One region of the Magnetospirillum sp. LM-5 genome, then DNA from elsewhere that is predicted to be linked to it. Evidence: predicted binding sites of a transcription regulator. Region 1 holds the regulator's gene; the other holds the start of a gene.
What was found. Region 1 encodes LexA, which represses DNA repair genes until DNA is damaged. Its sites were predicted from a motif close to ATGTTCTANTTTGGTTC; they were not measured.

Region 1 (20,032 bases):
GCCGGGGTGATCCGCAAGGATTTCAAGCCGTCGCAATTGGCCCGCGCCTATCAGCGCGGCGGCGCCACCTGCCTGTCGGTGCTGACCGACCAGAAATTCTTCCAGGGCTCGGACGCCGATCTGGGCGAGGCGCGGTCGAACTGCGATCTGCCGGTGATCCGCAAGGATTTCATGGTCGATCCCTATCAGGTGGTCGAGGCCCGCGCCCTGGGGGCCGACTGCATCTTGCTGATCGTCGGCGCCCTGCCCGATGCCGACCTGGCGTCCCTTGAAGACATCGCCCTGGGCTATGGCATGGACGTGCTGATCGAGGTCCATGACGAGGCCGAGCTGGACCGCGCCTTGAAGCTGAAATCGCCGCTGATCGGCATCAACAACCGCGACCTGCGCATCATGAAGACCGACCTGGCCACCACCGAGCGCCTGGCCCCGCTGGTGCCGGCCGACCGTCAGATCGTCTGCGAAAGCGGCATCGACAGCCCCGTCGACATCAAGCGCATGGTTGCCGCCGGCGCCAAGCGCTTCCTGATCGGCGAGGCGCTGATGAAGCGCCCCGACGTCGAGATGGCCACCCGCGTCCTGTTGGCCGGCGCCAAAACGTGAGTTCCGAGCTCACCCATTTCGACGGGGCCGGCAACGCGGTGATGGTCGATGTCTCGGCCAAGGACGAGACCGAACGCGTCGCCATCGCCCAGGGCACCGTGCTGATGGCGCCGGCCACCATGGCCTTGATCCAGTCCCGCGGCCTGAAGAAGGGCGACGTGCTGGCGGTGGCCCAATTGGCTGGCATCATGGGGGCCAAGCGCGCGCCCGATCTGATTCCGCTGTGCCACCCGCTGGCCCTGACCTCGGTCAAGGTCGAACTGGCGCTGGACCCTGAAAACAACGCCGTGCTGATCGAGGCCTTGTGCAAGCTGAAGGGCCGCACCGGCGTCGAGATGGAAGCGCTGACCGCCGTGTCGGTGGCGGCCTTGACCGTCTACGACATGGTCAAGGCGGTCGACAAAGGGCTTCGCATCACCAACATCCGATTGATCCACAAGTCCGGCGGCAAGTCCGGCACCTGGGAGGCCAGCCCATGATCACCGTCGATGTCGCCCTGGAACGGGTGCTGGCCGGCCTGGCGCCGACCGCGACGGAAGTCGTGGCCCTGCCCGCCGCCCTGGGCCGCGTGCTGGCCGAGGATGCGTGCGCCCGCCTGGCCCATCCGCCCTCGGACGTCTCGGCCATGGACGGCTATGCGGTGCGGGCCGAAGACATCGCCCAGCCGGGCAGCCGGCTGACGGTGATCGGCGAATCCGGCGCCGGCCATCCGTTCACCGGCATTGTCGGCCCCGGCCAGGCGGTGCGCATCTTCACCGGTGCGCCGATGGCCAAGGGCGCCTGCTCGGTGGTGATGCAGGAAGACACCAGCCGCGAGGCCGATATCGTCATCATCACCACCACCCAGGCCGCCGGCCGCCATGTCCGCCCGCAAGGGGCCGATTTCTCGGTGGGCGAATGCCTGCTGAAGGCCGGAACCCTGCTGGGGCCGCGCCAGATCGGCCTGGCGGCGGCGATGAACCTGCCATGGCTGACGGTGCGCCGCCGGCCGCGCATCGCCATCTTGTCCACCGGCGACGAAATCGTGATGCCCGGCGATCCGGTCGGCCCCGCCCAAATCGTGTCGTCCAACGGGCCGGCCCTGGCCGCCATGATCGCCCAGGCCGGCGGCGAACCGGTGCAGTTGGGCATCGCCAAGGACAGCCGCAACTCGCTGTCGGCGATGATCAAGGCCGCCGCCGGCTGCGACCTTCTGGTCACCTCGGGTGGTGCCTCGGTCGGCGATTACGATCTGGTTCAGGACGTGCTGGCCGAACAGGGGCTGGAGCTGGATTTCTGGAAAATCGCCATCCGCCCCGGCAAGCCGCTGATGTACGGAAAATTGAAGCATGTGCCGGTGCTGGGCCTACCGGGCAATCCGGTCTCGGCCATGGTGTGCGCCTATGTCTTCCTGTTGCCGATGCTGCGCGCCCTGCAGGGTCTGACCCCGGTGGTGCCGCCGGTCGCCGCTCGCCTGGGCGGCCCGGTCAAGGCCAATGACGGCCGCCAGGATTATCAGCGCGCCAGCCTGGAACGCCGACCCGACGGCAGCCTGGTCGCCACCCCCTTCCCCCGCCAGGATTCGGCGGTTGTCTCGGGCCTGGCCGCCGCCGGCTGCCTGCTGATCCGCCCGCCCCACGCCCCCGAAGGCAAGGACGGCGACCCGGTCCTGGTCATGCCGCTGCCGGACGGGACATAAGCCTGAATTCTTTGCTTGACGCCCACCGGGAACAGGCATAGAACAAAGCCAACAGTTTTGGCTTTGTTCCGCTTTCTGTGCGGTCCAGGTGGGAGTGATCGGCGATGCTGACCCGCAAACAGTACGAATTGCTGATGTTTATCGACGAGCGCCTGCGGGCCTCGGGCATCTCGCCGTCCTTCGACGAAATGAAGGAAGCGCTGGACCTCAAGTCGAAATCGGGCATCCACCGTCTGATCACCGGGCTCGAGGAACGCGGCTTCATCCGCCGCCTGGCCCACCGCGCCCGCGCGCTGGAAGTGGTGAAGCTGCCCGAGAACCAGGGCGATCAGCCGCTGCCGGCGCCGTCGCCGCGCTTCTCGCCCAACGTCATCAAGGGTGATTTCAGCCAGACCGCGCTGGCCGGCGCCGCCATGGTCGCGTCGGCCGCCGACGCGGTGTCGCTGCCGCTTTACGGCAAGATCGCCGCCGGCACGCCGATCGAGGCCCTGCGCGACCATTCCTCGACCGTCGAGGTGCCGGCCGCCTTGTTGGGCGGGGGCGAACATTACGCCTTGTCGGTCGAGGGCGATTCGATGATCGACGCCGGCATCTTCGACGGCGACACCGTGCTGATCCGCCGCTGCGACAGCGCCGAGGCCGGCACCATCGTCGTCGCCCTGGTCGATGGCGAGGAAGTGACCTTGAAGCGACTGCGCCGCAAGGGCGCCTCGATCGCGCTGGAACCGGCCAACAAGAAGTACGAAACCCGCATCTTCCCGCCCGATCGCGTGCGGGTCCAGGGCCGCCTGGTCGGCCTGATGCGGTCTTATTGATCATGCCCGGATTGACCGCCATGCCGATGACCGCCACCCTTCGTTTCCGCTTCGACCTGGATGGCCGCCCGGTGGCCGACGGCCCGGGCGAGATGAACGTCACCTATCTGGGCCGCGTCAACCGCAAGGCCGCCGAGGCCGACGCCCGGCGCCGCTTCGAGGAATGGCGCAGCCTGTCCAACTCGCTGTCGCGCCGCTGGTCCAGCAACCAGGTGGTGGTCAGCTGACAGGCCGCACCAACTGATCCCCGGCCCATGACCCAGACGGGAACGGCGGTGACCTGCGCGTCTCTCCCCCGCTTCCAGCGTCGGATTTGACCCGCTTTGCCCTAAACACAAAATCATGGTGTCAAACGTTCCCCCCTTGGGCATACTTGCAGGCCTGAGTTTGGGGGCTGGCAAAATGCCGGGTACGGCGGCAAAAAAGGGTCACGGCAAGAATCGGGCGCCAATTCAGGCCGCCGCGGCAGAGTCGATGCAGCCCCGCTTTATTCACGATGCTAACCAATGCTTGCATGTCATCCGATTGGCGGCCGAGACATTGCGGCTTGACGCGACCGATGGCCGGTTGGACATCCAGCGCGTGGTGCGCCGCGCCGATGCCATCTTGACTCAGGTCGAGGAACTGGCCGCGCTGATCGCCGAGGCCCGACCGCTGGCCGAAACACCGGCCAGCATTCATGCCGAGGTCGAGGCCGGTGCCGATTCCGATGGCGAATCTCGCCCGAGAATCCTGCTTGCCGACGACGAGGCCTTGTCCTCGATGATGCTGGCGGAATATCTGGAACGGGCGGGCTATACCGTCGATATCGCCTATGACGGTCTGGCGGCGCTGGGTTTTTGCCGTTCGTCGCTTTATACCGCGGTGGTCACCGACATCCGCATGCCCGGACTGGACGGCCACCAATTGATTTCGCAGTTGGCAGAAATTCAGCCGGGCACGCCGGTCATCATCGTGACCGGACACCTGGACCCCGGAGCACCTGGCGATTTGGGCGCCAATGTAACGGGTATTTTGTCGAAGCCGTTCAATCCGGCCGAACTGAAGCGGCGGCTTGACGAACTGGCGGGGCAGAATTCGACGCCTTTTCAGGATCACGCGTGAGGGGGGAGCCATGCACATCCTGTTAGCCGACGACCATGCGATGGTTCGTGATGGCCTGGTCCCGTTCCTGGAACGGGTGGGGCCCGACGTCACGGTGATCGAGGCGGCCTCGCTGGAGGAGGCCTTGACGCGGTGCGCTGGCGGCTCCGATCTGGCGCTGGCGATCCTAGACCTTTACATGCCGGGGATGGATCGCCTGGCTGGCCTGGATCGTTTCAAGGCGGCCTTCCCGTCGGTGCCGGTGCTGATCTTGTCGGGATCGACCAAGCCCGACGATGCCTTCGCCGCCATCGAGGCCGGCGCCGCCGGCTATATTCCCAAGACCATGCGCGGCGAAACCATTATCGGCGTTCTGCGGCTGGTTCTTTCGGGCGAGAAGTACGTGCCGCCGTTCTTGTTCGAACACCGCGACATGGTGCGCAGTTCGGCCGAGCAGGCCGAACCCACCTTGCCGCCGGGTTCGCCGATCGCGTTATTGACGCCGCGCGAACGTGACATCTTGAACCAGATCGTCGACGGCGCGCCGAACAAGGTCATCGCCCGGGCGCTCGACCTGCAGGAAGTGACGGTCAAGGCCCACTTGCGCAACATGTTCCGGAAGTTGGGCGTGGCCAACCGGACCGAGGCCGCCCGAATCGCGCTGATGGCGGGAATTTCCGGAAACAAGGCGAGCTCCGGCCGCCCGGTCTGATCGGAAGCCTGTGCATTGCCCGTTCAGGCAGCGCGCGCACCCTCGACGCATCCAGACACGGCGGACAGATAGGCGCGAAGCGCGATGCGCCCCCGCTCGCCATCACCATCCTCGACCGCCTTGGCCAAACTGGCACGCACCGCGCCGGCCTGATCGACGCGGGCGATGGCGTCGAAGATGTGCCATAGCGTCAGGCCGATTCGGCTCAGAATCGGGTTATGGCTGCCGCGCATCAGCCGCGCGCCCCAATCGCTGCCGGCCAGGATCGCATTGGCGGTTTGGCGTCGTTCGTCCGGGGTGGCCTGGGCCAGATGAACGCTCAGGCGGGCGCCGATCAGTTCCTCGACCGCCTGCAGCAGGGCCAGACCGGCACCATCGACCACGAATACCCCGCAATGGGATCGGCTATGCGCCAACCCCATCGAGGTCAGCTGGCACAAGGCCTCGCGCAGGGGCGTGCGCGAGACGCGAAGGCGCGCCGACTGAACCTTTTCGTCAAGGCGAGAGCCGGGAAGCAGGCTTCCAGTGACGATCTCGATGGCGAGTTGCAGGGCGACCTGCTCCGCCAGGGTCATTTTAGGTTTTGCCTGCCCGCTGCCAATACCAGACATCAAAAAATCGCCATACACAATTGTACCTTAAGGCTGCATTCTTAGCAGGTTTGCACCTCTTTGAGTAGCATTTTTCACCGTTCGCCAGACGCGGCCGCGCTTCGGCTGTCGTTTATTGCTTTATAAATCAAAGTGATCGGGTTATATCTTCTGATGGTGGGTCATACTGGCCATACTTGGAATGCCTGGCTTCGGTGGTTTTCCCGGCATTTCAATGGGTGTATAAGAATGTCGCGCGGGTGAAGGCGGCGGCATGATGTTCGCGCCTTTGGCTTCGAGTTGGTTTCAGGGGGAAGTCTTCTTGTCCGTACAGTCTTTCCGCTCTCTGCTTCTGGCATCCGGTGCGATGGTCGCCGTATTGCTCGCCTCGGCGCCAGCGTCTGACGCGCAGACTCTGCTTGATGAACTGCGTACCGCCGACGAAAACCACCCGAAACTGCAATCCAAGCGCAATTCCGTAGGCTCCAGCACCGAGGGAATCGGCGTCGCCCGCTCCGGCTATCTGCCGACGGTCAAGCTCACTGGCGATTCCGGCCCGGAATATGTCGACAGCCCGACCCGGCGCACCACCGAAGGCCACCGTTACTACAAGGGCCGCGAAACCGCCGGCATCACCGTCACCCAGAAGATCTTCGACGGCTTCTCGACCGACGCCCAGGTCGATCAGGCCAAGGCCGCCAAGGCCATGGCCGAAGCCGATCTGCGCGTCGCCCGCAAGACGGTGTTTTCCGAGGGCATGAGCGCCTATGTCGAGGTCTTGCGCTATCACAAGATGATCCAGTTGGCGCGCGAGAGCGAACGCAAGATCGCCGAGCAGCAGAACCTGGAAGACGAGCGCGTGCAAAAGGGCTCGGGCATCGCCGCCGACGTCCTGGCCGCCAAGCAGCGCCTGCAGGTGGCCAAGGTCCGCCGTCTGGCCTATGAACGCGACTTCCAGGTCTACGCCTCGATCTTCGCCCAAAATTTCGGCCACGCTCCGGAAGTGTCGAAGATGAGCGACCCGCCGATTCCGGCGACGGTCCTGCCGAGCGAACTGGAATCGGCCTTGCGTGCCGCCGAAGACGAAAGCCCGATGGTCGATTCCGCCGCGTTCAAGATCGAATCCTTGAGCGAGCAGAAGCGGGTGATGGAAGCCGGCTACTTCCCGACGCTGGACCTGATCGGCAAGGCCAATTACGAAAACGACAAGAACGCCACCCTGGGCGTGCGCCGCGACTGGTCGCTGCTGCTGACCGCCACCTGGGAACTGTTCTCGGGCTTCAAGACCGATTCCCAGGTCGCCCAGGCCACCTTCAACGCCACCGCCGCCAAGGACGATCACCTGGATGCCATGCGCACTGTCGCCAACGAAGTGCGCAGCGCCTGGCACAAGCTGAACAACGCCAAGGAAAGCCTGGACCTGCAGGACAACGCCGCCATCCTGGCCGAGGAAGTCTGGGAGGCGAAGAAGAAGCAGCGCGACGCCGGCAAGGCCACCGTCCAGGAAGTGCTGGACGAGGAAAACGCCATCATCCTGGCCCAGATCGAGCGCACCCAGGCCTATTACAACATCATCAAGCATTCTTATGAGTTGCTGGCCGGCATCGGCCGCCTGGAATTGCCGGTGATCGAGCAGGCCGCCACGCTTCCGCCGCAATATCCGGGCCGCATGGCTGTCCCGACCGCGCGCGACCTGAACCGTCAGCAATCCGGCGCCAATTCGCTGGCGGCCATGCCGGTGTCGGCCCGCAAGGACGAGGCCGAGGGCGTCCGGTCGCGCATGTCCGATCTGCTGCGTCAATCCGACCAGGCCGCCGCCCGAAAGGGCCAAAGGTAGGCCGGGCCGCACATTTCGTTTGCGTGACGCGCAACCTCGGGCAAGAGTCTGGGCATGAGCGACGCACCATCGAAAAATGCCTGGCTGATCGACATCATCGAGCCCTTGCGCCCGGTGGTCCGCGAGATGCTGGCCACCTCGGCCTTCATCAATATCCTGGCCCTGGCGGTCCCGATCTTCGTGATGCAGGTCTATGACCGCGTCATCGGCCACTCGGCGCTCGAGACCTTGAAGGGCATGGTCATCGGCGTCTTCCTGGTGCTGGCCTTCGACTACATCCTGCGCCAGTCGCGCGGCCGCGTGATGCAGACCGTCGCCTTGCGGATCGATGTCGAGATCGGCACGCGCCTGTTCGACAAGCTGATCCGCCTGCCGCTCAGGACGCTGGAATCCCGGCCGGGTTCCTATTGGCAGCAATTGTTCCGCGACGTCGATACCATCCGCAACACGCTGTCGGGCGGAACCGCCGTGCTGATGGCCGACCTGCCCTATGTGCTGATCTTCCTGGTCGTCATCTTCATGATCGGTAAGCCGCTGGCCATGGTGTTCCTGGCGATGTTCGTAGCCTTCGTGGTGCTGGCCTGGCGCTCGGGCAAAAGCCTGGCCGAATCGTCCCAGCGCGAGAAGAACGTCACCCAGTCGCGCGACGCCCTGGTGGCCGAGATCATCGCCGGGCGCGGCACCGTCAAGGCGGTGTCGCTGGACCGGGCGCTGCGGCCATTGTGGGAGGAACGCCAGGCCGGGGCCATCGAGCATTCCATCGAGCGCGGCGCCATCGGCGACGGCTATGTCAATCTGGGCACCGGCCTGACCACGCTGGCCAGCGCGGCGCTGACCTCGGTCGGCGCGGTGTTCATCATCAACCAGGAGCTCAGCATGGGCGCCCTGGTGGCCTGCAACATGCTGTCGTCGCGCCTTTACGGCCCGATCAATCAATTGGTCGGGGCCTGGCGCACCTTCGGGTCGTTCCGCCAGTCGGTCGATCGCCTGAGCGCGGTATTCTCGGAGACCGAGGAACGCACCACCAGCGCCATCCGCCGCGAGCGCCCCAAGGGTCTGCTGACCGTCGAGCAGGTGACCTTCGCCTATGACGAAAAGGCCAAGGAGCCGACGCTGGAGATCGAGCGCCTGCAGATCCTGCCGGGCGGCATCACCGCGATCCTGGGCCGCAACGGCTGCGGCAAGACCACCCTTTTGAAGCTGCTGCTGGGCCTTTACAGCCCGTCCAGGGGCCGCATCCTGCTCGACGAATCCGACATCGCCCAGTTCACCCGCGCCGAGCTGGCCGGCTGGATGGGCTATGTCCCGCAAGAAACCCTGCTGTTCGCCACCACGGTCCGCGACAACATCGCCTATGGCGCACCCGGCGCCGACGACGACGCCATCCTGGACGCCGCCAAGGCGGCCGGCGTGCACCAGGCCATCGCTGACCTTCCCGAAGGATACGCCACCCAGATCGGCGAGGCCGGCTCGCGCCTGTCGGCCGGCCAGCGCCAGCGTATCGCCATCGCCCGTGCCCTGGTCGGAAACCCGCCGGTGCTGGTGCTGGACGAGCCGTCGGCCAGCCTGGACCGCCAGGCCGAGGAAGCCCTGCGCGCGACACTGATGGAGCTGGCCAAGGAACGCACCATCATCATCGTCACCCACTCGCCGGTGCTGCTGCCGGCCTGCCGCGACGTGGTGGTGATCGATCGCGGCCATCTGGCCGCCGCCGGACCGGCCGCCAAGGTCCTGCCCGAGATCTTGGGGGCACGCCCGCGCACCCAGGCGCCCGGGACCCCCGGGGCTCCGGCGGCCCCGTCGGCTCCGATGCCGGCCATGCCGCCGCAATTGCAGGGCTCGGTGACGCCATGACCGAGGCGCCGCCCCTTCCGCCCGCAGCCCCCCAGCCGCCGCCCGACATGGCCGGCTTGGCCCTGGGCCAGCTTGGGCTGCCCGACCCCGCCCCCGCGCCCCGTCCGACCGGGCCGGCCGCATGGGCCAATCTGGTGATGGCGCGATTGCGCGGCCTGCTGGTCGCCTCGGACCCCGCCGCGCCGCCGCCGCCGCTGGCCCTTGCCTTGGCGCGGATCGGCGCCTTCCTGCGCTGGATCGGGCCGCAATCGGCCATCCCGCGCAAGCACGAGCCGGCCAACCCGCAAGGCGGCCGCCTGTGGACCCTGGGGCAATCCTACCCGCTGCCGACCTGGACCACCTTGTCGCGCTTCGTCATGGGAGCGACGGCCTTGTCGGTGGTGTGGGCGATGTTCGCCCGCCTGGACGAGGTATCGGTCGCCCAGGGCGACGTGGTCCCCGAGGGCAAGGTCAAGGTGATCCAGCACCTGGAAGGCGGCGTCGTGCGCGAGATCTTGGTGTCCGACGGCGCCGAGGTCAAAGAGGGCACGCCCTTGATGCAGCTGGAATTGTCGGCGTCGTCGATGAACCGCGAGGAACTGCAGGTGCGCCTGGACGGCCTGGTGCTGCAGCGCGCGCGCCTGCAGGCCGAACTGGCCGGCAAGGACATCATCGACTTCCCCGCGGCCGAAGCCGCCCGGCAGCCGACCTTGGTGGAATCGGAAAAGCGCATTTTCGACAGCCGGCGCCAGGCCTTGAAGGCCACCTTGTCGGTGATGCAGGACCAGGTGCGCGGCAAGCATGGCGAGGTCCAGGAACTCGACGCCCGCCAGCGCGCCGTGCTGTCCAACCTGCGGCTGGTGCGCGAGCGCCTGGCGATGTCGACCGAATTGATCAAATCGGGACTGACCTCACGCATGGACCACGTCGCCCTGCAGGGCCAGGTCGAGGAGCAAGAGGGCGTGCTTGAAACCTTGCGCGCCTCGATCCCCCGCGCCCAGGCCGCCCTGGCCGAGGCCAAGGGTCGCATCGAGGAGGAGCAGGCCAAGTTCATCCGCCAGGCCCAGGGCGAACTGGGCGAGGCCGAGCTGAACCTGGCGCGCACCCGCGAATTGCTGAGCCAGGCGTCGGATCAGCAGCGGCGCACCCTGCTGACCAGTCCGATCGACGGCATCGTCAAGAATTTGCGGGCCAACACCATCGGCGGCGTGGTCCGGGCCGGCGACCCGATCATGGAAATCGTGCCGCTGCACGAACGCCTGCAGATCGATGTCCGGCTGAATCCGATGGATCGCGGCTATGTTCAGGTCGGCCAGCCGGCGATGGTCAAGCTGACCGCCTATGACTACACCACCTATGGCGGGCTGGAAGGCAAGGTCATCATGGTCGCCCCCGACACCACCGTCGGCCAGGACAATCAGGCCTTCTACCGGGTGGTGGTTCAGACCGAAAAGGCCTATCTCGGCGACGAGGGCTCGAAGCGCTCGATCACCGCCGGCATGCAGGCCACCGTCGATATCCACACCGGCACCCGCACGGTGATGGAATATTTGATCAAGCCGGTCCTGAAGCTGCGCCACGAAGCCTTCCGCGAGCGTTAGACCATCCTTGGCCTAGGCCGCGTCCTGCTGCCTGACCGACACCGGCGCGATCACCCACGGCACATATTTGGGGTCCTCGTGGCGGATGTGGGTCATCCACCAATGGGCCAGGATCAGCAGGGTTTCCGCCTCGATCACCGGGACGCGCTTGTGCTCCCAGCGATCCCTGAGCTCGATGATCTGCCGGCGGAATTCACCGTGCAGGGCGATATGGGCCTCGAGGTCCGGGTATTGGCCGGCCCGCATCAAGGCCTCCTCGCGGGCGAAATGCCGCCTTACATAGCGGTCCAGGCCCGACAGCGCCCAGCTGACCAGGGCGGCGTCGCCATGGGAATCGTTCAGGTTGTTGATGATGTCGACCACGACGCGGTGGTCGTCGTCGATATCGGCATGGCCGATATCGAACCCTTGGCTCCAGACGATCAACATGTCCCCTCCAGAACGCGAAGTTTGTGCCTATCGCACATGCGTCAAAGGGATATGGCGACGGTGCCTGTGCGTACTTACCCCATCCTTGGTATGGTGCGGTGTGCCGGAAAGGTCAGGGTGACGGTGGTCCCCTTATCGACCACCGATTCGACCGACAACGTGCCGCCATGCAGCTCCATGAAGCCCTTCGACAGCGGCAGGCCCAGGCCGGTACCTTCCTGCTTGGGGGCCATCTTGTTCTCGACCTGGCCGAACGGCTGCAGCACGGTCAAGATATCGTCGGCGGCGATGCCGACGCCATCATCCTTGACCAGCACCGTCACCTGATTGTCGATCAGCGTCGCTTCCACCGAAAAATGGCCGCCGACGGGCGTGAACTTGGCGGCATTGGACGCCAGGTTCAGCAGGATCTGCTTCAGCAGCCGCTCGTCGGCCAACACCATGGGGAAGCCGTCGGGAACCGAGCTGGTCACCGACTGGCGCTTGGCCGAGGCGACATGGCCGATCAGCCGGATGGCCGAGCCGATCACCTCGCCGATATCCACTTCGACCTCGCGCAAGGTCACCTTGCCGACCTCGACCCGAGAAACGTCCAGGATGTCGTTGATCACCCGCAGCAGATGATGCGCCGATTCGGTGACATTGGACATGAAGCCGCCATACTTTTCCAACTCGGACGGGTTCATCATGGTTTCGGCCAATTCGGCGAAGCCGATGATGGCGTTCAAGGGCGTGCGCAATTCGTGGCTCATGTTGGCCAGGAAGATGGTCTTGGCGCGGCTGGCCGCTTCGGCGACGTCGCGGGCGGCGCGGGCTTCGCGCTCGGCCTCGGTGCGGCGCTTGACCTCGTCTTGCAGGTCGATGGTGCGCTCGTCCACCGCCTTTTGCAGCTGGTCGTGGGCGTGGCGCAGATAATCCTCGGCCTGCTTGCGCTTGGTGACATCGCGGGCGATGCCGACCAGACCGACGATGGTGCCGTTTTCGTGCAGCGGCACCTTGGTATGGGAGTACCAGGCCTGGTTGCCGGAACCATCGGTGACGCCGACGATGTCGTCGATGCTGGTACCGCCCTCGGCCAGCAGCTGGCGTTCGGCCGCTTCCAGGGCGGCGGCGGCGGCCCCCGGGACCAGCTCCGACAGGGTCCGGCCGACCGCCTGGGCTTCGCCGGCCACCCCGATCAGCGCCGCCTGGATCGGGTTGAGCTGGGTGAAGCGCAGATCGGCATCCTTGAAGAAGATGGCGTCGGGGATGCTGTTCATCAGCGAGCGCAGCAGATTGCGTTCGTGTTCCAGCTTGCGGCCCAGGCGCCAGCGGTCGGCGGCGGTACGCACCACCACTTTCAGCTCCAGCGGGTTCCAGGGCTTGGACAGATAGGCGTGAATCTGGCCCAGATTGACCGCCTTGACCAAGGCGTCCAGATCGGAATAGCCGGTCACCAGGACGCGGGTGGCGTCCGAGGCCTCGCGCACATGGCTTAACAGTTCGGCGCCGGTCATGCCGGGCATGCGCTGGTCCGACAGCACCACGGCCATCTCTTGGGCGGCCAGGATTTCCAGTGCCCGCGCGCCGGTCTCGGCGGTGAAAACGGTGAACTCGTCTTCCAGCAGGTCGGTGATCGCCGTCAGGATCTGCGGTTCGTCATCGACGACGAGAACGCATTCCTTGTGTCCGTGCTCGACCATCGATCCCTCTCCTATTTCGTCAGGCTGTCAGGTTGCGCGGAATCAACACCCGAACCTTGGTCCCGCTGCCGACCTCGCTTTCCACCTCGATCCGCCCCTTGTGGGCCTGAACGATCTTGTAGGAAATCGCCAGCCCCAGCCCGGTGCCTTGCCCGACCGGCTTGGTGGTGAAGAAGGGATCGTAAATCCGTTCCAGGTTTTCCGCCGGAATGCCGCAGCCATTGTCCTTGACCTCGATGACGAACATGTCGTCCTCGATGGCGGTGCCGACGGTGATGATTCCCTGGTCGGGGATGGCATCGACGGCGTTGGCGATGATGTTCATCACCACTTGGTTCAACTGACCGGCGAAGCAGGCCAGGTCGGCCTCGGGGCCGTAATCGCGGACCAGTTCGATGCGGTTGCTCATCTTGTGGCGCAGGAACAGCAGCACCGATTCCAGCGCCTCGCGGACGTCGATGGTCTTGAACTCGCCCTCGTCCAGACGCGAGAAGGTGCGAAGCTTGACCACCAGTTCGCGCACCCGCTCCAGACCCTGGCCGGTATCGACGATGCGCGAGCGGGCCTTTTCCAGCCGGCCGCGTGCCGCTTCGGGCAACGAATCGGCCGCCTCGCCCAGCACCGTGGTCAGCCAGTTCTCGATCGAGAAGACGTTGGACAAGGCGAACGACAGCGGATTGTTGATCTCGTGGGCGATGCCGGCGACCAACTGGCCCAGCGACGCCATCTTTTCCGACTGGATCAGATGGACCTGGGTCTCGCGCAATTTGCGATTGGCCTCTTCCAGCTCGGCATTGGCCTTGGCCAGCCCTTCCGCCAGGGCGGCGCGGGCTTCCATCGCGTCTTTCTCGGCGGTGGCGCGCAGCGCTTCCATCTCGCGCAGGCGGAATTCCTCGATGATCCGTTGGTTCTGTTCCAACAGGAACTTGCGGCGCAACAGGGCGCGCAGGCGGGCGCGCAGCACGCTCATCTCGGTCGATTTGCCGACGAAATCGTCGGCGCCGGCTTCCAGGGCGCGGGCGACGTTTTCCTTGTTCTCGTAGGCCGACAGCATCAACACCACCAGGGGCGATTCGACGTCGGTCCGCTGCTTGGTCAGTTGCTGGCAAAAGGCGATGCCGTCCATTTCCGGCATCACCATGTCGACCATCACGCAATCGAAATCCACCTCGTCCAGGTGACGCAATCCGTCGGCGGCGCTGCCGGCCAGGGTGACCTCGCAGCCCTCGTCGCGCAGCTCGGCGGCCAGGCTTTCCCGATAGGTGTTGCTGTCATCGACGATCAGCACGCGGGCGCGACGGAACATCGAGCGGGCGGCGTCGGGCACGGTGAAGTCGCGAACCGAACGGCGCAGCAGATTGTGGACACGCAGCAGCAGGATTTCGGTGTCTTCGGACTTCGACACGAAATCGTCGGCGCCGGATTCCAGGCCGTGCAGCTCGGTGGTCTGGGTCTCGTCGGCGGTCAGCATCAGGATCGGAATCGAGCGCGTGCCCAGATTCATGTGGATCTGGCGGCACAATTCGTCGCCCTGGATGCCGGGCAGGTGATAATCGACGATGATCAGGCTGGGCAGCAGCCGGTTCATCTCTTCCAGCGCTTCCTCGCCGGAATAGGCGCAGACGCTGGAGAAGCCGGCATTTTCCAGCACCAGCTGCAGACGCAGCGCCTGGGTCGCCGAATCCTCGACCACCAAAATCAATTCGCCGTTGGAAGGATGGCTCATGACTTCTCTCCGCTCACCAGGCGAATCAGACGAGGCCCGATGTCGGGCAGAGGCAGCATTTCCTTGACCGCGCCCAGCTTGGCGGCGGCGGCCGGCATGCCATAGACGACGCAGGTGCTTTCATGTTCGGCAATGGTGTGGGCGCCGGCCTTGTGCAGCGCCGCCATGCCGTCGGCGCCGTCGCTGCCCATGCCGGTCAGCACCACGCCGATGGCGCGCCGGCCCAGGTCGCGGGCCATCGAGGCCAGCAGCACCGAGCCCGACGGACGCTGGCTTTGCACCGGCGGATCATCGACCAGCGCCAGGCGGCCATCCTTCAGCACCATGTGACGATCGACCGGCGGCACATAGACGGTGCCGGGGGCCGGCACCTCGCCGGCGGCGGCGATCTTGACGGCGAACGGGGTGACGCCGGCCAGCCACGACACGAACCCTTCCAGGAAGCTGGCGGTGATGTGCTGGACCAGCAGCACCGGCAGCGGAAAGCCCGGCCCCATGCCGCCCAGCACCTGGGTCAGGGCCTGCGGCCCGCCGGTGGACGACACGATGCCGACCATGGCGTAGCCGTCGGCCGGGCGGCGCGGGCGCACCTCGACCGGCTCGGCGGTGCCGAACGACAGGCCGCGATTGATGCCCTGCCGGACCACCCGGACCTGGCTCATGATCGCCAGCTGCGTGCACAGGCGGCTGGCCATGCCCTCGAAGGCGACGTTGGTGACGCCGACCGGCTTTTCCACCACCGCCAGGGCGCCGGCGCGCAGGGCGTTCATGGCGATGTTCAGTTCGTCATCATCGACATTGGCGGCGACCACCACGATGGGGGTCGGCCGGCGCGCCATGATCTGCAAGGTGGCATCCAGGCCGTTCATGCCGGGCAGGCGGATATCCAGCGAGATGACGTCGGGCTGCAGGCTGTCCAGCAGTCCCAGGCCCTCCTCGGCGCTTTCGACGGCGGCAACCAGGTCGAAGCGGCTGTCCGAGCCGATGATGTGCTTGAGCAATTCGCGGACGACCAACGAATCTTCGACGATGAGAACCTTGATCTTCTTCATAAAATCTGCCCGATCGTGTCGAGGAGTTCCCTCTGGTCGAATTTGCGTTTGACGACATAAGCGTCGGCGCCCAGCGCCAGTCCGCGCTCGCGATCTTCGCGCGCTTCCAACGACGACACCAGGATCAACGGAATTTTCTTGAGCACCGGATCGGCCTTCAAGGCCTGCAGCAGGCCGAAACCGTCCAGGCGCGGCATCTGGATGTCGGAAATGACCAGATCGACGTGCTCGGCCCGAACCTTGCCCAGGGCTTCCAGCCCATCGACCGCCAGGCGGACGATATAGCCGTGCGCTTCCAGGATGCTTTTTTCCAGGGTGCGGGTGGTCAGCGAATCATCGACCACCAGGATGACCGGGGTGCGCGCCTCGGGCGGCTTTTCGACGGTGGTCAGGACGCGGGTGGTGCCGGATTTGCGGAAGGTCTCGACGATCTCGAACGGATTGAGCACCAGGGCGACCGCCCCGTCTTCCAGCAGCATGCCGCCCGCGACCATGGTGCCGATGGCCGCCGGCACGCCGATGTCACGGACCATCGCCTCGCGAATCGACAGGAAATCATCGACGGCGACGGCGACGCGGCGCTCGCCATGCTTCAACACCACCAGCGGCACGACGTTGCGGCTGACCGTCACCGCCGTCTCGCCCAGGGCCAGAAGATGGGCCAGGGACAGCAGCGGCAATTGCTGCCCGCTTAAGAAGACCACCGACTTGCCCTCGACGGTGCCGACGCTTTCCGAGGCTACCCGGTGCAGCCGGTCGATGCCCTCGGTCGGCAGGGCGTAGGTATAGCCCTGGCAGGCCACCAGGAACAGACGCTGGGTCGAGACCGACAACGGCACCGACAGTCGAAAGCGCGTGCCCGTGGGCTGGCGCTCGGACACCTGCACGGTGCCGTTCATCATGGTGGCGGTCTCGCGCACCACCGACAGCCCCATGCCGCGCCCCGACAGGTCGTTGACATCGCGCGAGGTGGAAAAGCCGGGATCGAAGATCAGGTCGATCAGGGCCTGGCGCGGCAGGTCGGCCGCTTCCTCCACCGTGAACATCCCCTGCCCGACCGCCTTGGCCCGAATGGACCCGTAACTGATGCCGCGGCCGTCATCCTCGACCACCACCGCCAGGCGGCCGTCGCTGACCGAAAAGGACAGGCCGACGATGGCAGCCGGCGGCTTGCCGGCGGCGACACGCTCGGCCGGGCTTTCCACCCCGTGTGCCAGCGAGTTGCGCAACAGGTGCATCACCGGGTCCTTCAGACCCTGCAGCACCATGCGGTCGGCTTCGACATCCAGTCCGTGCACCTGGACATCGACCTGCTGGCCGGCATCGCGGGCCAAATCGCGCACCATCTTGCGAAAGCCGGCGAACACGCTGTCGGCCGGCACCATGCGGGCGTCGCGGACCTCTTGCTGCAACTCGGTGCCCAACTGGCGGGTGGCCCAGCCGTTCCGTTGCTGCAGCCGGCGCGAACGGCGCGCCTCGCGGGCGACGACGCGCAATTCCTGTTCCCACGCCTCGGCCTGGCGGTCCCAGGCCTGGGCGCGATCGCGATCGCCCAGGTCGCGGGCCATGCCGGCGGCGAACTTGCGCAGACGGCGCCATTCCTTGTCCATCTCGGTCAGGCGGCGATCGACGTCTTGCAGGGATTCGGTGACCGTGCGCTGGTTCATGCTTTCGGTCAGCAATTCGTTCGAGGTGCGCAGCAACCGGTCGAGATGAACGGCGCGCACCCGCACGGTATCCTCGGCCTGGACGGCGACGCGCGGCGGCTCGGGCTCGGCGATCGGCTGGGGGGCGCTGACCGGTTCGGGCTGGGCTTCGGGTTCAGGAACGGCCGCCGCGGCGACGGCGGCCTCGATCTCGGCGGGAACCATGGGTGCCGCCGGCGGCGGCGGCGGCGGATCGTCGGACAGCGACAGCAGGGCTTCCAGCGCGCCGATGGCCGGCCCCATGTCGGGCGGCTGGGTGCCGCCGGCGAAGGCGGTGACCCAATCCTCGACGGAATCCAGCGCATCGGCGATGCGGGCGGCCAAGGGCGGGTCCATGACCACCGCCCCCGACCGCAGCCGGGTGAACAGGGTCTCCAGCCGGTGGGCCATCTGCTCGACCGGGGCCATGTCGACGGCACGCGCCGCGCCCTTCAGCGAATGGGCACGGCGGAAAATCTCGTCCAATTGCGGCGAGCCAGCACCCTCCGCGCGCATCGCCAGATCGACGATGAGCTTGCGGATAACCCCCAGGTGTTCTTGGTACTCGACCTGGAAGGCGGCCAGCAATCGTTCGCGGATGCCGATCAAAGCCGGTATTTCTCCAGGGTTCGGGCCAATTGTTCACCCAGCTTGGTCAGCTCGACCGACGAGCGTTCCAGATGCGCGGTGGTGGTGGCGGTCTGCTGGCTGGCCTGGCGGATCTCGTGCAGCGCCTGGGTCACCTGTTCCAGGCCGATCTGCTGCTGGTTGGTGGCGCCGACGATCTGCTGGAAGGCATGCACGCTGTCTTGGATGTTGGCGGCCATCTGGCGGATCACCTGCTCCGACAGGTCGGTCCGCTCGCGGCCGGATTCGACGCGCTTCAAGGCCTCTTCCGTCAGCATCACCGAGGTATTGATGCCCTTCTGGGTCTGTTCCAGGATGCCGCGCACCTGGCCGGTGGCTTCCTTGGCCTGGTCGGCCAGATTCTTGATCTCGTTGGCGACCACCGAGAAACGGCGGCCGGATTCGCGGGCATCGGCGGCTTCGATGGCGGCGTTCAGCGCCACCAGGTTGGATTGCTCGGCGATGTCGTTGACGGTGGCGATGATTTCGCCCACCGCCTGGGTCCGCTCGGACAGGGTGATGATGTTCTCGGCCACCGTCTCGGTCTGCTCGCGGATGGCTTCCATCCCTACGCTGGCGTCATGCACCGCCTGCAAGCCGGCGGTGCCGGATGCCGCCACCGCTTCCGCCGTGCCGGCCACCTGGCGCGAGCGCTCGGCCACCTGCTTGGACGACAGGTTGATTTCCTCGACGGTGGTGGTGATTTCCTGCACCGCCGCCGCCTGCTGCTTGGTACCGGCCGCCTGTTCCTGGGTCGAGGTCAGGATCTGGGCCGCCGCCAGCGTCAGGCTGTCGCAGACGCTCCGCGATTGCTGGGCGATCTCGCGCAGGCTGAACAGCATCTCGTTGAAGGATTCCTGCAACTGGCCCAACTCGTCGCCCGAGGTCACCTTTTGCGGATCGATCCGCAGATTGCCCTTGGCGATTTCCAGGGCGGCGACGGCGCACCGGGCCAGCGGATCGACCATCTGATGGCTGATCAGCCAGGAAATGCCGATACCGCCCATGGCCGCCACCAGTCCGGCGATCACCTGCCAGATGATGGATTCGGTGATGTGCTGGTCGGTATCGCGGCTGAATTGCTTGACCGCCTGGTCGGCGCTTTGCAGCACCTGGACCTGCACCGCCAGGACCTCTTTCAGCTTGTCGATCCGGCGCGCATCGGTGGGCGGCAGGGCCAGATAGCGACCGGCCTCGGTCTCGAACTGGCGCAGCAAGGCCGATTGTTCGGTCAGCCGCGCCCTGGTGTCCGAGCTTCGGGCTCCGGCCACCATCACCCGCAGCCCGCTTTCCGGGTTCATCAGAACCGAACCGCCATCGGTCAGCGCCGCCAGGCTTTCGCGCATCAGCCGCATGGTGCCTTCGTGATCCGAGGCGATGCCCTGGGCCGCCAGGATCACCTCCTTGGCGTATTTCTGCGACAGCATGCGCTGGCGCCCGGCCAAATCGGTGACGGTGCCGAAATCGCGCTGGTTGCCGATGGAATAGGCGGAAAGCCCGATCAGCCCGGCCAGGACGCCGGTGAACATCACGGCGACCACCACGAATTTGTGGCGGAGCCGAATGGTTTTCCACAGCGAGAAATTGCCAGAATTCATCAGAGCGTTCCTTCAGGTGGCGCAGGTGTAATCGGGGCGGCGCGGACGCAGGGCGTCGAGCGCCAGAATCTGGTGCGAATCGAGCAAGATCACGGTGTCGGCGGTGATGCCGGCGATGAAGCGCTGCGGCAGGCCGTTGCCGGCCTGGTGCGGCAGGGTCATCTGGTCGGGGTCGAACAGGCGGATGCGCAGGACCTCGTCGACGCGCAGGCCGACCTCGCGCCCGGGGCCGCGGATGAAGATCACCGACATCGGCGCGTCGGGCGCCGGATCGGGCAGGCCCAGCATGTCATGCAGATTGACCACCGGCCTGATCTCGCCGCGCACATTGGTCACCCCCAACAGGTGGCGCGACTGGCCGGGGACCGGCGTGGTCTGCTTCAAGGGCAGCACTTCGGTCAACACGTCCAGCGCGACGGCGTAAATCTCGACGCCGATCCGCACGCACAGGGCCGCCTGGCCGGTAGGGGCCGGCTCGGCC
Region 2 (11,096 bases), on a different contig from region 1:
TACCGCCCTGTCCAAGGGTCAGTAAGCCGGAGCCCGCGAACCATGGACGAACTGCAAAAAGCCACGCGCATCGCTACGACGGGCATGAAGGCCCAGGCCGAGCGGCTGCGGGTGATCTCGGAGAACCTGGCCAACGCCGATTCCCTGGCCCAGACCCCCGACGCCAGCCCCTATCGCCGCAAGGTGGTGTCGTTCAAGAGCGAACTGGACCGGGCCAACGGCGTCACCGGGGTCAAGGTCGCCAAGGTCCGGCCCGACTCGGCCGAGTTCCTGCGCCGCTTCGATCCCAAGCACCCGGCCGCCGACCGCGACGGCTATGTGCTGGCCCCCAACGTCAATCCGCTGATCGAGATGATGGACATGCGGGAAGCCCAGCGCTCGTACGAAGCCAACATGGCCGTCATCAACTCGTCGCGCCAGTTGCTGTCGCGCACCGTCGATATGCTGCGCCAGTAGCCATAGGGAAGACAGATCATGACCCGCATCTCCGACGCCTTGAATGCCTATGCCGCCTTCTCGAAGCCCTTGGGCGAGAGTGGGATGGAAGCCCGCGATGCCCCGGCGCCGATGCCGGGCAGCGATTTTTCCAGCGTACTGAAGGATGCCGCCAAGGTCGCGGTCGGCTCCCTGAAAGAGGGCGAACAGGCCTCGGCGGCGGCCATCGCCGGCAAGGCCGACATCCGCGAGGTGGTGGCCGCCGTCGCCAACGCCCAGATGACCTTGGACACCGTGGTCACGGTGCGTGACAAGGTGATCAACGCCTATAACGAAATCATGCGCATGCCGATCTGATCGCCGGTCGCCATCCATGACCGAAGCCGACCTGATCGACGTCGCCCGCGAAACCATCATGACCCTGGTGATCGTGGCCGCGCCGCCCCTGCTGACCGGGCTGGTGGTCGGCCTGGCCATCTCGATCATCCAGACCATCACCCAGATCCAGGAAATGACCCTGACCTTCGTGCCGAAGGTCCTGCTGGTGTTCGGGTCGCTGATCTTGTTCTTCCCCTTCATGCTGAACACCATGAACGAATTCTGGAAGACCATCCTCGACCGCGTCATTGCCGGCGGCAATTGAACGAAGAGGGGCCGGGTGCTCAACGACATCCTGACGTTCGACATCTACCGTTTCTTCATGATCTTCTCGCGCCTCGGCGCGGCGATGATGATGCTGCCGGGTTTTTCGGGAAAGATGATCCCCGCGCGGGTCAAGATCCTGCTGGCCCTGGCCATGACCCTGCTGCTGCTGCCCTTGGCCGGCGGCATGTATCCGCCCAGGCCGCGTGACCTGGGGGCGTTGCTGATGATGGTCGGCTCGGAAGCCTTGATCGGCATCTATATCGGAACCGTGACCCAGGTCCTGATGAGCTCGCTGCATGTGGCCGGCACCTTCATCGGCACCCAGGTCGGCCTGACCAACGCCTTTTCCTTCGATTTCGTCGCCGAGCAGCAAAGTGCGACCCTGACCGCGCTGTTGACCAACATGGCGCTGGTGGCGATCTTCGCCACCGACCTGCATCATCTGATGATCCAGGCGATGTTCGAATCCTACGCCACCTTCCAACCGGGCATGGCGATGCCGCTGGGCGACTTCACCGAGACCCTGGCGCACATGATGGCCGACAGTTTCGGCTTTGCGGTCAAGCTGTCGGCGCCGGTCCTGGCCTTCGGCCTGTTCTTTTATGTGGCGATGGGCCTGATGAGCCGCCTGTCGCCGCAGATCCAGGTGTTCTTCGTCGCCTTGCCGCTGCAATTGCTGGGCGGGCTGTGGATGCTGATGGTGGCCATTCCACTGATGATCTTCCTGTTCCTGCGCTGGTTCGAGGCTGGCCTTCTGCCCTTCGTCGGCGGGGCTTGAGCGATGTCCGAAGACAAGACAGAAGAACCAACAGGCAAACGCCTCTCGGAAGCCCGCGAAGAGGGCAACATCGCCCAAACATCCGAGGCCAAAGGCGTGGCCTCGCTGGTCGCGGCGCTGATCATCATCGGCTATCTGGCGCCGGGCATGGCATCGGACCTCAAGGCTTCCTTGACCCCGTTCCTGGACCGCCCGCAAGAGATCGCGCTCGACAGCAATGCCATCCCCCCCCTGATGATCACGCTGGGCCTGGCCATGGGCAAGGTCCTGCTGGTGCCGATGGCGGTGGTGGTGGTGTTGGGGATCGCCATCCAGGTCGCCCAGACCAAGGGACTCATGTGGGTCCCCAAGAACATGATCCCCAAGTTCAGCAAGCTCAGCCCGGCGGAAGGCGTCAAACGACTGTTCTCGCCCAACCAGCTGGTCGAATTCGTCAAACAGTTGTTCAAGCTGATCGTGCTGGGCATCGTGCTGGGCTGGATGATCTGGAAAAGCGTCGGGGAATTCGAGAACCTGGCCGACCTCGACCTGATGGCGCTCATGGAATACATCCATGACAAGGTCTATTGGATGATCTTCGTCACCGTCCTGATGATGGTCGTGCTGGCCCTGGCCGACTATCTGTTCCAGTACTGGCGCTGGATGATGAAGATGAAGATGTCCAAGCAGGAGGTGAAGGACGAGCACAAGAACCAGGAAGGCGACCCGCAGATCAAGGCTCGCCTGCGGTCCTTGCGCATGCAGCGCGCCAGGAAGCGCATGATGGCGGCGGTGCCGATGTCCGACGTCATCGTCACCAACCCGACCCACTACGCCGTGGCGCTGAAATACGATCCCGAGGCGATGAACGCGCCGGTGCTGGTGGCCAAGGGCGCCGACCTGGTGGCCAAGCGCATCCGCGATCTGGGCACCGAGCACGACGTCCCCATCGTCGAGAACCCGCCGCTCGCCCGCGCCCTTTACGCCACGGTCGAACTGGACCAGGAAGTCCCACCCGAGCATTATAAGGCGGTCGCCGAAGTCATCGGCTACGTCATGCGTCTGAAGGGCAACATTGCGCACTGATCGCACCACCGGCGGGCTGCCGTGGGTCCTGGCGGCTTCGACGCTGGGCGCGGCCGGCCTGGTCGCCGCCGAGGGCGGCCTGCTGACCGTGGCCGCCACCTCGGCGGCCGTGGTGGCCTGTGCCTCGGCCTGGGTGCTGGCCCGGCGCTGGGATCAGGCCCGGGCCGCTGCCGGTCATGTCGATCATCTGGCCGGCGCCCTGGAATCGGAAACCCGTGCCTGCGTGCTGGTCCACCGCGACGGCCAGGAAATTCACCGCAACAAAGCGGCGCGGCGACTGCTGGGTCCGGCCCAGCGCCCACTGGCGCCATTGCTGGACCGCGCCGCCAGCGACGACCGCGCCCTGACCGAACTGGAACGGCTGGAAGCCGCGGCGGCCGTCGGCGCCGCCCGCAAGACCGAGATCGCCCTGACCGCACCCGACGGCTCGCGCGAATGGCTGTCGGCCGAGGTCCGCCCGGCTGGCCGCGATGCCGTCGTCTGGTTCGTCGAGGACGTCACCGCCCGGCGCGCCATCGAAGAAACCCTTCGGCGCGAGAATGAGTGGCTGGCCGATTTCGTCGATTTCCTGCCGGTCGGCTGTTATTCGGCCGATTCCGACGGCATCATCCGCTCGGCCAACCACCGCCTGGCCGAGTGGCTGGGCGGCACGCCGTCGGAACTGATCGGTCACAGCCTGGAAGATGTGCTGGGCAGCGTGCCCGACCCGGAAGAGGAACGGGTCGAGCTGCGTCTGATGGGGCGCGGCGGCGAGGTGTTCCAGGCCATGGTCGCCCACACGGTGTTCGACGATGGCGGCGAGATCCGCACCCGCTCGGTGGTGGTGCGCGACATGGTGCCCGAACATCAATGGGAGCGCGCGCTGCGCGCCGCCGAACGCCGCTTCCGCTGGCTGTTCGACGACGCCCCCGTCGGCATCGCCCTGGTCGAGCTGGACGGCTCGATCGGCACCTGCAACCTGGCCCTTCAATCGATGCTGGGCATCGACCATGACGGCATCAGCGGCCGGGCGCTCACCGCCATCATCGCCGAGGACCACCGGACCAGCGCCGCCGAGCAATTGGCCAAGGTGCTGCAGGGTTCGGTCACCGGCACCCATCTGGAAGTCCGCCTGAAGGGCAAGCGCGAACTGATCGCCCAGCTTTTCGTCAGCCCGACTCACGAGGATGGCGCCATCTCGGGCCTGATCGTCCATTTCATCGACGCCACCGACCAAAGAAACCTGGAAGTCCAGTTCGCCCAAAGCCAGAAGATGCAGGCCATGGGCCAGTTGGCCGGCGGCGTCGCCCACGATTTCAACAATCTGCTGACCGCCATGATCGGCTTCTGCGACCTGCTGCTGCAGCGCCACGGTGCCGGCGACCCCAGCTTCGCCGACATCATGCAGATCAAGCAGAACGCCAACCGGGCCGCCTCGCTGGTGCGCCAGTTGCTGGCCTTCTCGCGCCGCCAAGCCCTGCAGCCGCGCCTGTTGAACGTCACCGACGCCCTGGCCGACCTGCACAACCTGCTGCGCCGCCTGCTGGGCGAGACCATCGAGCTGAAAATGGTGCATGGCCGCCAGTTGGGCCTGGTCCGCGTCGATCCCGGCCAGTTCGACCAGGTCATCATCAATCTGGCGGTCAATGCCCGCGACGCCATGCCCGGCGGCGGCACGCTGACCATCCGCACCGGCATCGCCACCTTCGACGCCCCCATCCAGCGCGGGCCGGAAACCATGCCGGCCGGCGATTACGTCCAGATCGAAGTCGTCGATACCGGCACCGGCATCCCCAAGGAACATCTAAGCCGCATCTTCGAGCCGTTCTTCTCGACCAAGGAAGTGGGCGCCGGCACCGGGCTGGGCCTGTCGACGGTCTATGGCATCCTGCGCCAGACCGACGGCTTCGTGGTGGTGGAAAGCGAGATCGGCCAAGGGGCCGCCTTCGCGATCTACCTGCCGCGCATCGAGGCCGAACCGGCCCATGAAACCAGAAAGCCGGCCAGCCCCGCCGCCGCCGATTCCGACACCTCGACCACCGACCTGACCGGATCGGGCACCATCTTGCTGGTCGAGGACGAGGACGCGGTGCGGATGTTCGCCGGACGCGCCCTCAAGAACAAGGGCTACAAGGTGCTGGAGGCCCGCTCGGGCGAGCAGGCGCTGGACGTGCTCAGGGCCGAGGATGCCATCGACGTGCTGATCTCGGACGTGGTGATGCCCGGCATGGACGGCGTCACCCTGGCCAAGTTGGTGGCGATGGAACGCCCGATGATCCGCATCATCCTGATCTCGGGCTATTCCGAAGATGTCGCCAGGAACGGCATCGACCCCGATTCGGGGGTCACCTTCCTGCCCAAGCCGTTCTCGCTGAAACAGCTGGCCGGCGCGGTCAAACAGGTGATGGAAGGCTGAGGGCGCGCTTTTTTAGGCGGGCCGCCCCCCCGACCAAAGCGCTCGGGCATGGAAAATTCCAGAACTCCGAGCGAACCTGACGGGAACAAACGCGAACATTCATGTTGCGTTCCGGAACACATCGTGTACTCTGTCCTGAAGGAACCGCGTTGCATCACCCGCCCGTCTCGGGATAGATGAAGGGGAAACTGCCATGTCGCAGACCGTATTGCGCCTCGTGGACAAGGACACCATGGACAAGCAAAAGGCATTGGAAGCCGCCGTCAGCCAGATCGAGCGGGCGTTCGGCAAGGGCTCCATCATGAAGATGGGCAGCCGCGACATCGTCGAGACCGAAGTGGTCTCGTCGGGGTCGCTGGGCCTGGATATCGGGCTGGGCATCGGCGGCCTGCCGCGCGGGCGCATCATCGAGATTTACGGCCCGGAAAGCTCGGGCAAGACCACGCTGGCGCTGCATGTCATCGCCGAGGCGCAGAAGAAGGGCGGCGCCTGCGCCTTCATCGACGCCGAGCACGCGCTGGACCCGATCTACGCCCGCAAGCTGGGCGTCAATATCGACGAATTGCTGCTCAGCCAGCCCGATGCCGGCGAGCAGGCGCTGGAAATCGCCGACACCCTGGTCCGCTCGGGGGCGGTCGATGTGCTGGTGGTCGATTCGGTGGCGGCCCTGGTGCCGCGCGCCGAACTGGAAGGCGAGATGGGCGATTCCCATGTCGGCCTGCATGCCCGCCTGATGAGCCAGGCGCTGCGCAAGCTGACCGGTTCGGTGTCCAAGTCGAAAACCATCGTCATCTTCATCAACCAGATCCGCATGAAGATCGGCGTGATGTTCGGCAACCCCGAAACCACCACCGGCGGCAACGCCTTGAAGTTCTACGCCTCGGTCCGCCTGGAAATCCGCCGCGTCGGCGCCATCAAGGACCGTGACGAGGTGGTGGGCAACCAGACCCGCGTCAAGGTGGTGAAGAACAAGCTGGCCCCGCCGTTCAAGGTGGTCGATTTCGACATCATGTATGGCGAGGGCGTGTCGAAAAGCGGCGAATTGATCGATCTGGGCGTCAAGGCCGGGGTGGTCGAGAAATCGGGCGCCTGGTTCAGCTACAACTCGACCCGCATCGGCCAGGGCCGCGAGAACGCCAAGCAGTTCATGCGTGACAATCCGGCCATGGCCGCCGAGATCGAGAACACCATCCGCGCCAATGCCGGCCTGGTCGCCGACGCCCTGTCGGGCGCCCCCGGTGACCTGGACGGCAACACCGTCGAGGAATAGGGCGAGGGGCCGATATCAAGACAAGGCAGCGCGCGTCATGTATGAGGCGCGCTGCTCCGCCACCAACGACAACGGCGGAAAGGGTTGCCCCTTTCCGCCGTTTTTCGTTGTGTCGGGAAAAGACGGGCTCAGCCCTCTTCCTCGATGACGTCGCTGGCCGGCAGGATGGTGACGCCCGAACCGTCCTCGTCCTCGATCAGCACCACGTCGCCTTCGATGCGGTCTTCCGGCTTGGCCAGCTTGTTGAACCAATGCCACAGGAAGGCCACGGCGATGGTCTGATCGATCTGGTCATCCTCGTCCATTTCGTCCTCGGACATGGCCGAGACGTCGCGCAGGATTTCCAGCGAATCGTCGAACATTTCCTGCGGATCCGGGTCGTCCTCCATCACGTTGGAGATGACGTACTCGTATTCCTCGTCCGCCAGTTCGTATTTCCATTGGGCCGAACCGGACTTGTAATAGACGGTGATCATGCAGGCGTTCCTTGGGGGGTGAATGCGCTAGTGTACTGACACGGTCAAAAGGTACACTGACCCTTTGACCGTGTCAGTACACAATCCATTGATCTTGTGGGCCGATTCAGCCGCCGAAAAACCTTTCGTCGGCATCGGGCCACCAGCCGACCTTGGGCCAAGCGCAAAAAAAAGGCAAGCGACGATCAGCATGCTTGGCGTAGCCCCCTGCCTCGGTTATCAAGCTGTCGAAATCAGGAGTTCTGGGACCCATGTCCGACAAGCCAACTTTCGTGCTGACCATCACCTGCCCCGACACCGTCGGCATCGTGGCCGCGGTTTCCGGCTTCCTGACCCAGCATGATTGCTTCATCACCGAGGCGGCGCAATTCGGCGATCCGCTGTCGCGGCGCTTCTTCATGCGCATCGTCTTTTCGTCGGGCGCGCTGACTCCGACCCGGCCCGAATTCGACAAGCTGTTCTCGCTGATCGCCGCCCGCTTCCAGATGATCTGGAACCTAAACGATCTGTCGCGCAAGCCCCGGGTGGTGATCCTGGTCTCGAAGTTCGGCCATTGCCTGGTCGACCTGCTGCACCGCTATCATACCGGCCAGTTGGGCATCGAGATTCCGGCGGTGATCTCGAACCACCAGGACATGCGCTCGATCGTCGAATGGCACGGGATCCCCTATCATTACCTGGCGGTCGACAAGCACGACAAGGCGGCGCAAGAGGCCCGCCTGTCCGAGGTGGTCGATCGTGCCGGCGCCGATCTGGTGGTGTTGGCCCGCTACATGCAAATCCTCTCGACCGACCTTTCGGCCAAGCTGTCGGGCCGGGCCATCAACATCCACCATTCATTCCTGCCCAGCTTCAAGGGCGCCAAGCCTTACCACCAGGCCCATTCCAGGGGCGTCAAGATCATCGGCGCCACCGCCCATTACGTCACCGCCGATCTGGACGAAGGCCCGATCATCGAACAATCGGTCGAGCGGGTCGATCACACCCACACCCCGGAAGACCTGGTCGCCATCGGCCGCGACATCGAGAACCTGGTGCTGGCCCGCGCGGTGCGCTGGCACGTCGAACATCGGGTGCTGCTGAACGGATCGAAGACGGTGGTGTTCAAGTGACCAGCTCTGGTAAAGTCGCGCCATGAACCACACCGCGCTCAAATCCGCCGTCATCCTCGTCTGCCTGTCGGCCGCCATTCCGGCGCGGGCATCCGACGATGTTCCGGAATTCCTGAAGGTCATCGGCAACTTCGTGAAGGACGGGCTGGGCCCGGCCCGCACCATGGAAGACGTGATGCGCGAGGAGCGCGAGCGCACGGCGACCCGCCCCGAGTCCAAACCGCGCGCCCAGGCCGAACCTGCCCCCGTGGTCGCACAGCCCGCCCCGGCGGCGCCGACCCCAGAACAACCGATCGCCGCCCAGCAGCCGGTTCGGGTGGCCGCAATCGCAACGCCGGTCGCAGCCACCGTGGCCCCGCCGCCGCCGCCGCCCCGCAAGACCGAGGTGTCGCTGCCGGCCCCGGTGCCGCCGCCGCCGGCTCGTCCGGCCGAGTTGAAGCCGAAGACCATCGCCGTGGCCCCGCCACCGCCGCCGCCCGAGCCCTTGACCACCCGCATCGCCGCCACCGCGACGCTGGACCAGGCGATGCGCCTGGGCGGCCCGGCCACCCTTTATTCCCAGCGCATCAAGCCGCCGGTCCGCAACTGATCGTCAGCGGAAGCTGACACTGCCGAAGGCGCGGCCGACCTGCTGTTCCGACCAGAAGGACGGCGCTTGCGGCGCAGTCCCCGCCGCCTTGACCGCCGTCCCCTGCCCCGGCTGTGTCAGATCGACGGCACCGGCGGCGCTTTCCACCCGGATCATTCCGTCCAGCACCAGCACATCAAGCGGATTGTCCAGCGGCCCGCCCCAGAATTTGGTGCCGCGCACGCCGATGCTGGCGATCGGGGTCACCACCTTGAACGGACGCTCGGGCAGTTTGGCCACCGCGCCGGTGGCGACCAGAAAGGCACCCTGGTTGACCGCGAAGCGCGCAGTGCCGGTTCCGGCGGCGCCGTCGAACAGGAACTGGTCGACGATCACCTCGGCCTTCTCGCCCAGGGTCAGCATGGTGCCATCGACGAAGCGAACCTCGAGCCGGGCGCCGGGTCCGGTGCGCAGGATCGCGCCGGCCGGGATGGTGGCGCCCTCGGCCAAAGCCAGGGCGCCGGCCTCGGCCACACCTTGCAGGCGGGTGACTGTTCCCACCGGGGCCGCCTGGGCGAAATCCGTCAGGAAAAGAAGGATCACAAGGATCAGGGCGAGGAAGCGGGGCACGAGACCCTCCTTCGGCTGGGGTTCCCTTTAGGTGTCGTCGCCCGACGCCCCCTGTCAAGGTTCACGATAATCGGCGCCCCAGGGCTTTGGTCGGGTTTGACAGCACCCCGGGAAACGGTGATGATGGCCGCGACGGGTACAGGGGGGCCGGACAGCGCGTGTCCGCGCTGGGAATAGCCGAGAGGAAACATGCCAAAGACCGTGCTGATCGTTGAAGACAACGACCTGAACATGAAGTTGTTCAACGACCTATTGCAGGCCAATGGATACGAGACCTTGCAGACCAAGGACGGTCGCGAGGCGCTGGGTCTGGCGCGCAAGCACAAGCCCGACTTGATCCTGATGGATATCCAGCTGCCCGAGATTTCCGGCCTGGAAATCACCCGCATGCTCAAGGAAGATCCCGACCTCAAGGCCATTCCGGTCATCGCCGTGACCGCCTTCGCCATGAAGGGCGACGAGGAGAAGATCCGCGAAGGTGGCTGCGAAGGCTATATCGCCAAGCCGATTTCGGTCACCAGCTTCCTGCAGACCGTCGCCAAGTTCCTGGCCTGACCGGACAGGAAGCACAGACAAGCGAAAACGCCCGCCGGGTTCCCCCAGCGGGCGTTCTCATTTCAAGGCGAGCCCTGAAGCTTACTTGATCTTCGCTTCGTTGAACTCGACATGCTTGCGCACGACGGGGTCATACTTGCGGAACTTCAGCTTCTCGGTGGTCTTGCGCGGATTCTTCTTCGCCACATAAAAGTAGCCAGTGCCGGCAGAGCTGAGGAGCTTGATGAGGATGGTGGCAGGCTTGGCCATGACGAAAATCCCGAATTCGTTGGTGTCGTGATCGAAACACAGGCGGCGGAAGATACTGATCCGCCGGACAGAGTCAAGCGCTTCTTGCAATCGGCAACGCGGCGCCGTGGCGCAACACCGCTTCGGCCTCGGCGGTATAGGAGCCGTCGGCGGCGTGCAACACCAGTCCCGGCGTCAGGTCCAGGGGTGTCTTGACGTCCTTGCGGGCGGTGACCACCACCCGGGTCGCCGGCCGTCCTTCCTTGGGCCACAGCGGGATCACCCGGACCTCGCCCAGCTTCAGCACCTTCGCCGCCGCCAGGATGTCGCCCAGCCGGTCGGCGCGGTGCACCAGCGCCAGATGGCCGCGCGGCCGCAGCAATTTGACCGCGGCCCGCAGCCAGCCTTCCAGGTCCAGCTCGCGCTCGACATGGCCGATGCGCTTGCTGGCCACCGGCGGCTCGGACACCGTGCCGGCCTCGTACCATGGCGGATTGGTGATGATGGCATCGAAGCCCTGGCCCTTGATCAAGGCCGGCGGCTTGGCCAGGCATCCCTCGACCACCTGAAAGCGGGTTCCGAAACCGTTGGCGTCCCCGTTGGCGCGGGCAAGGCCGGCCAGTTGGGGCTGCAATTCCAGGCCGGTGACCGTCATGCCGGGAAGACGGGACAACAGGCACAACCCGGCGGCGCCGACGCCGCATCCCAGATCAAGGACGCGACCTTCTGTGCGCAGCGAAACGGCAGCGGCCAGAAACACCGGGTCCGACCCGGCCCGGTAACCCTGGCCGGGCTGGCGAATTACCACCCGTCCGCCCAGGAGATGATCTTCTGTCGTGGCAAAATCGGTCATTTCAGGGCTCGCATGCCAATTTCGCGGCCGATGTAAGCTTGACCGCCTTTCCACCGCAACAGTAAGTTCACCCCACGGACGGGGGC

Region 2: the regulator LexA is predicted to act here: its motif matches at 5,391-5,407, upstream of recA (recombinase RecA).

What each region holds. Positions count from the first base shown of each region.
Region 1 is NZ_CACVCE010000001.1:250,953-270,984, reverse strand. It holds gene trpC (indole-3-glycerol phosphate synthase TrpC) at 1-603, shown strand, start outside; gene moaC (cyclic pyranopterin monophosphate synthase MoaC) at 600-1,082, shown strand; gene glp (gephyrin-like molybdotransferase Glp) at 1,079-2,281, shown strand; gene lexA (transcriptional repressor LexA) at 2,386-3,096, shown strand; gene MTBLM5_RS01365 (hypothetical protein) at 3,099-3,323, shown strand; gene MTBLM5_RS01360 (response regulator) at 3,499-4,200, shown strand; gene MTBLM5_RS01355 (response regulator transcription factor) at 4,211-4,891, shown strand; gene MTBLM5_RS01350 (GntR family transcriptional regulator) at 4,915-5,466, opposite strand; gene MTBLM5_RS01345 (TolC family protein) at 5,849-7,318, shown strand; gene MTBLM5_RS01340 (peptidase domain-containing ABC transporter) at 7,373-9,172, shown strand; gene MTBLM5_RS01335 (HlyD family type I secretion periplasmic adaptor subunit) at 9,169-10,752, shown strand; gene MTBLM5_RS01330 (hemerythrin family protein) at 10,765-11,181, opposite strand; gene MTBLM5_RS01325 (ATP-binding protein) at 11,256-12,863, opposite strand; gene MTBLM5_RS01320 (response regulator) at 12,883-14,589, opposite strand; gene cheB (chemotaxis-specific protein-glutamate methyltransferase CheB) at 14,586-15,641, opposite strand; gene MTBLM5_RS01310 (response regulator) at 15,638-17,935, opposite strand; gene MTBLM5_RS01305 (methyl-accepting chemotaxis protein) at 17,932-19,551, opposite strand; gene MTBLM5_RS01300 (chemotaxis protein CheW) at 19,564-20,032, opposite strand, start outside.
Region 2 is NZ_CACVCE010000007.1:49,165-60,260, forward strand. It holds gene flgB (flagellar basal body rod protein FlgB) at 1-25, shown strand, start outside; gene flgC (flagellar basal body rod protein FlgC) at 43-456, shown strand; gene MTBLM5_RS04785 (flagellar hook-basal body complex protein FliE) at 475-792, shown strand; gene fliQ (flagellar biosynthesis protein FliQ) at 809-1,078, shown strand; gene fliR (flagellar biosynthetic protein FliR) at 1,094-1,858, shown strand; gene flhB (flagellar biosynthesis protein FlhB) at 1,862-2,923, shown strand; gene MTBLM5_RS04805 (PAS domain-containing sensor histidine kinase) at 2,913-5,318, shown strand; gene recA (recombinase RecA) at 5,512-6,588, shown strand; gene MTBLM5_RS04815 (hypothetical protein) at 6,717-7,064, opposite strand; gene purU (formyltetrahydrofolate deformylase) at 7,316-8,176, shown strand; gene MTBLM5_RS04825 (hypothetical protein) at 8,199-8,765, shown strand; gene MTBLM5_RS04830 (FecR domain-containing protein) at 8,769-9,374, opposite strand; gene MTBLM5_RS04835 (response regulator) at 9,564-9,929, shown strand; gene rpmG (50S ribosomal protein L33) at 10,011-10,178, opposite strand; gene MTBLM5_RS04845 (tRNA1(Val) (adenine(37)-N6)-methyltransferase) at 10,252-11,010, opposite strand.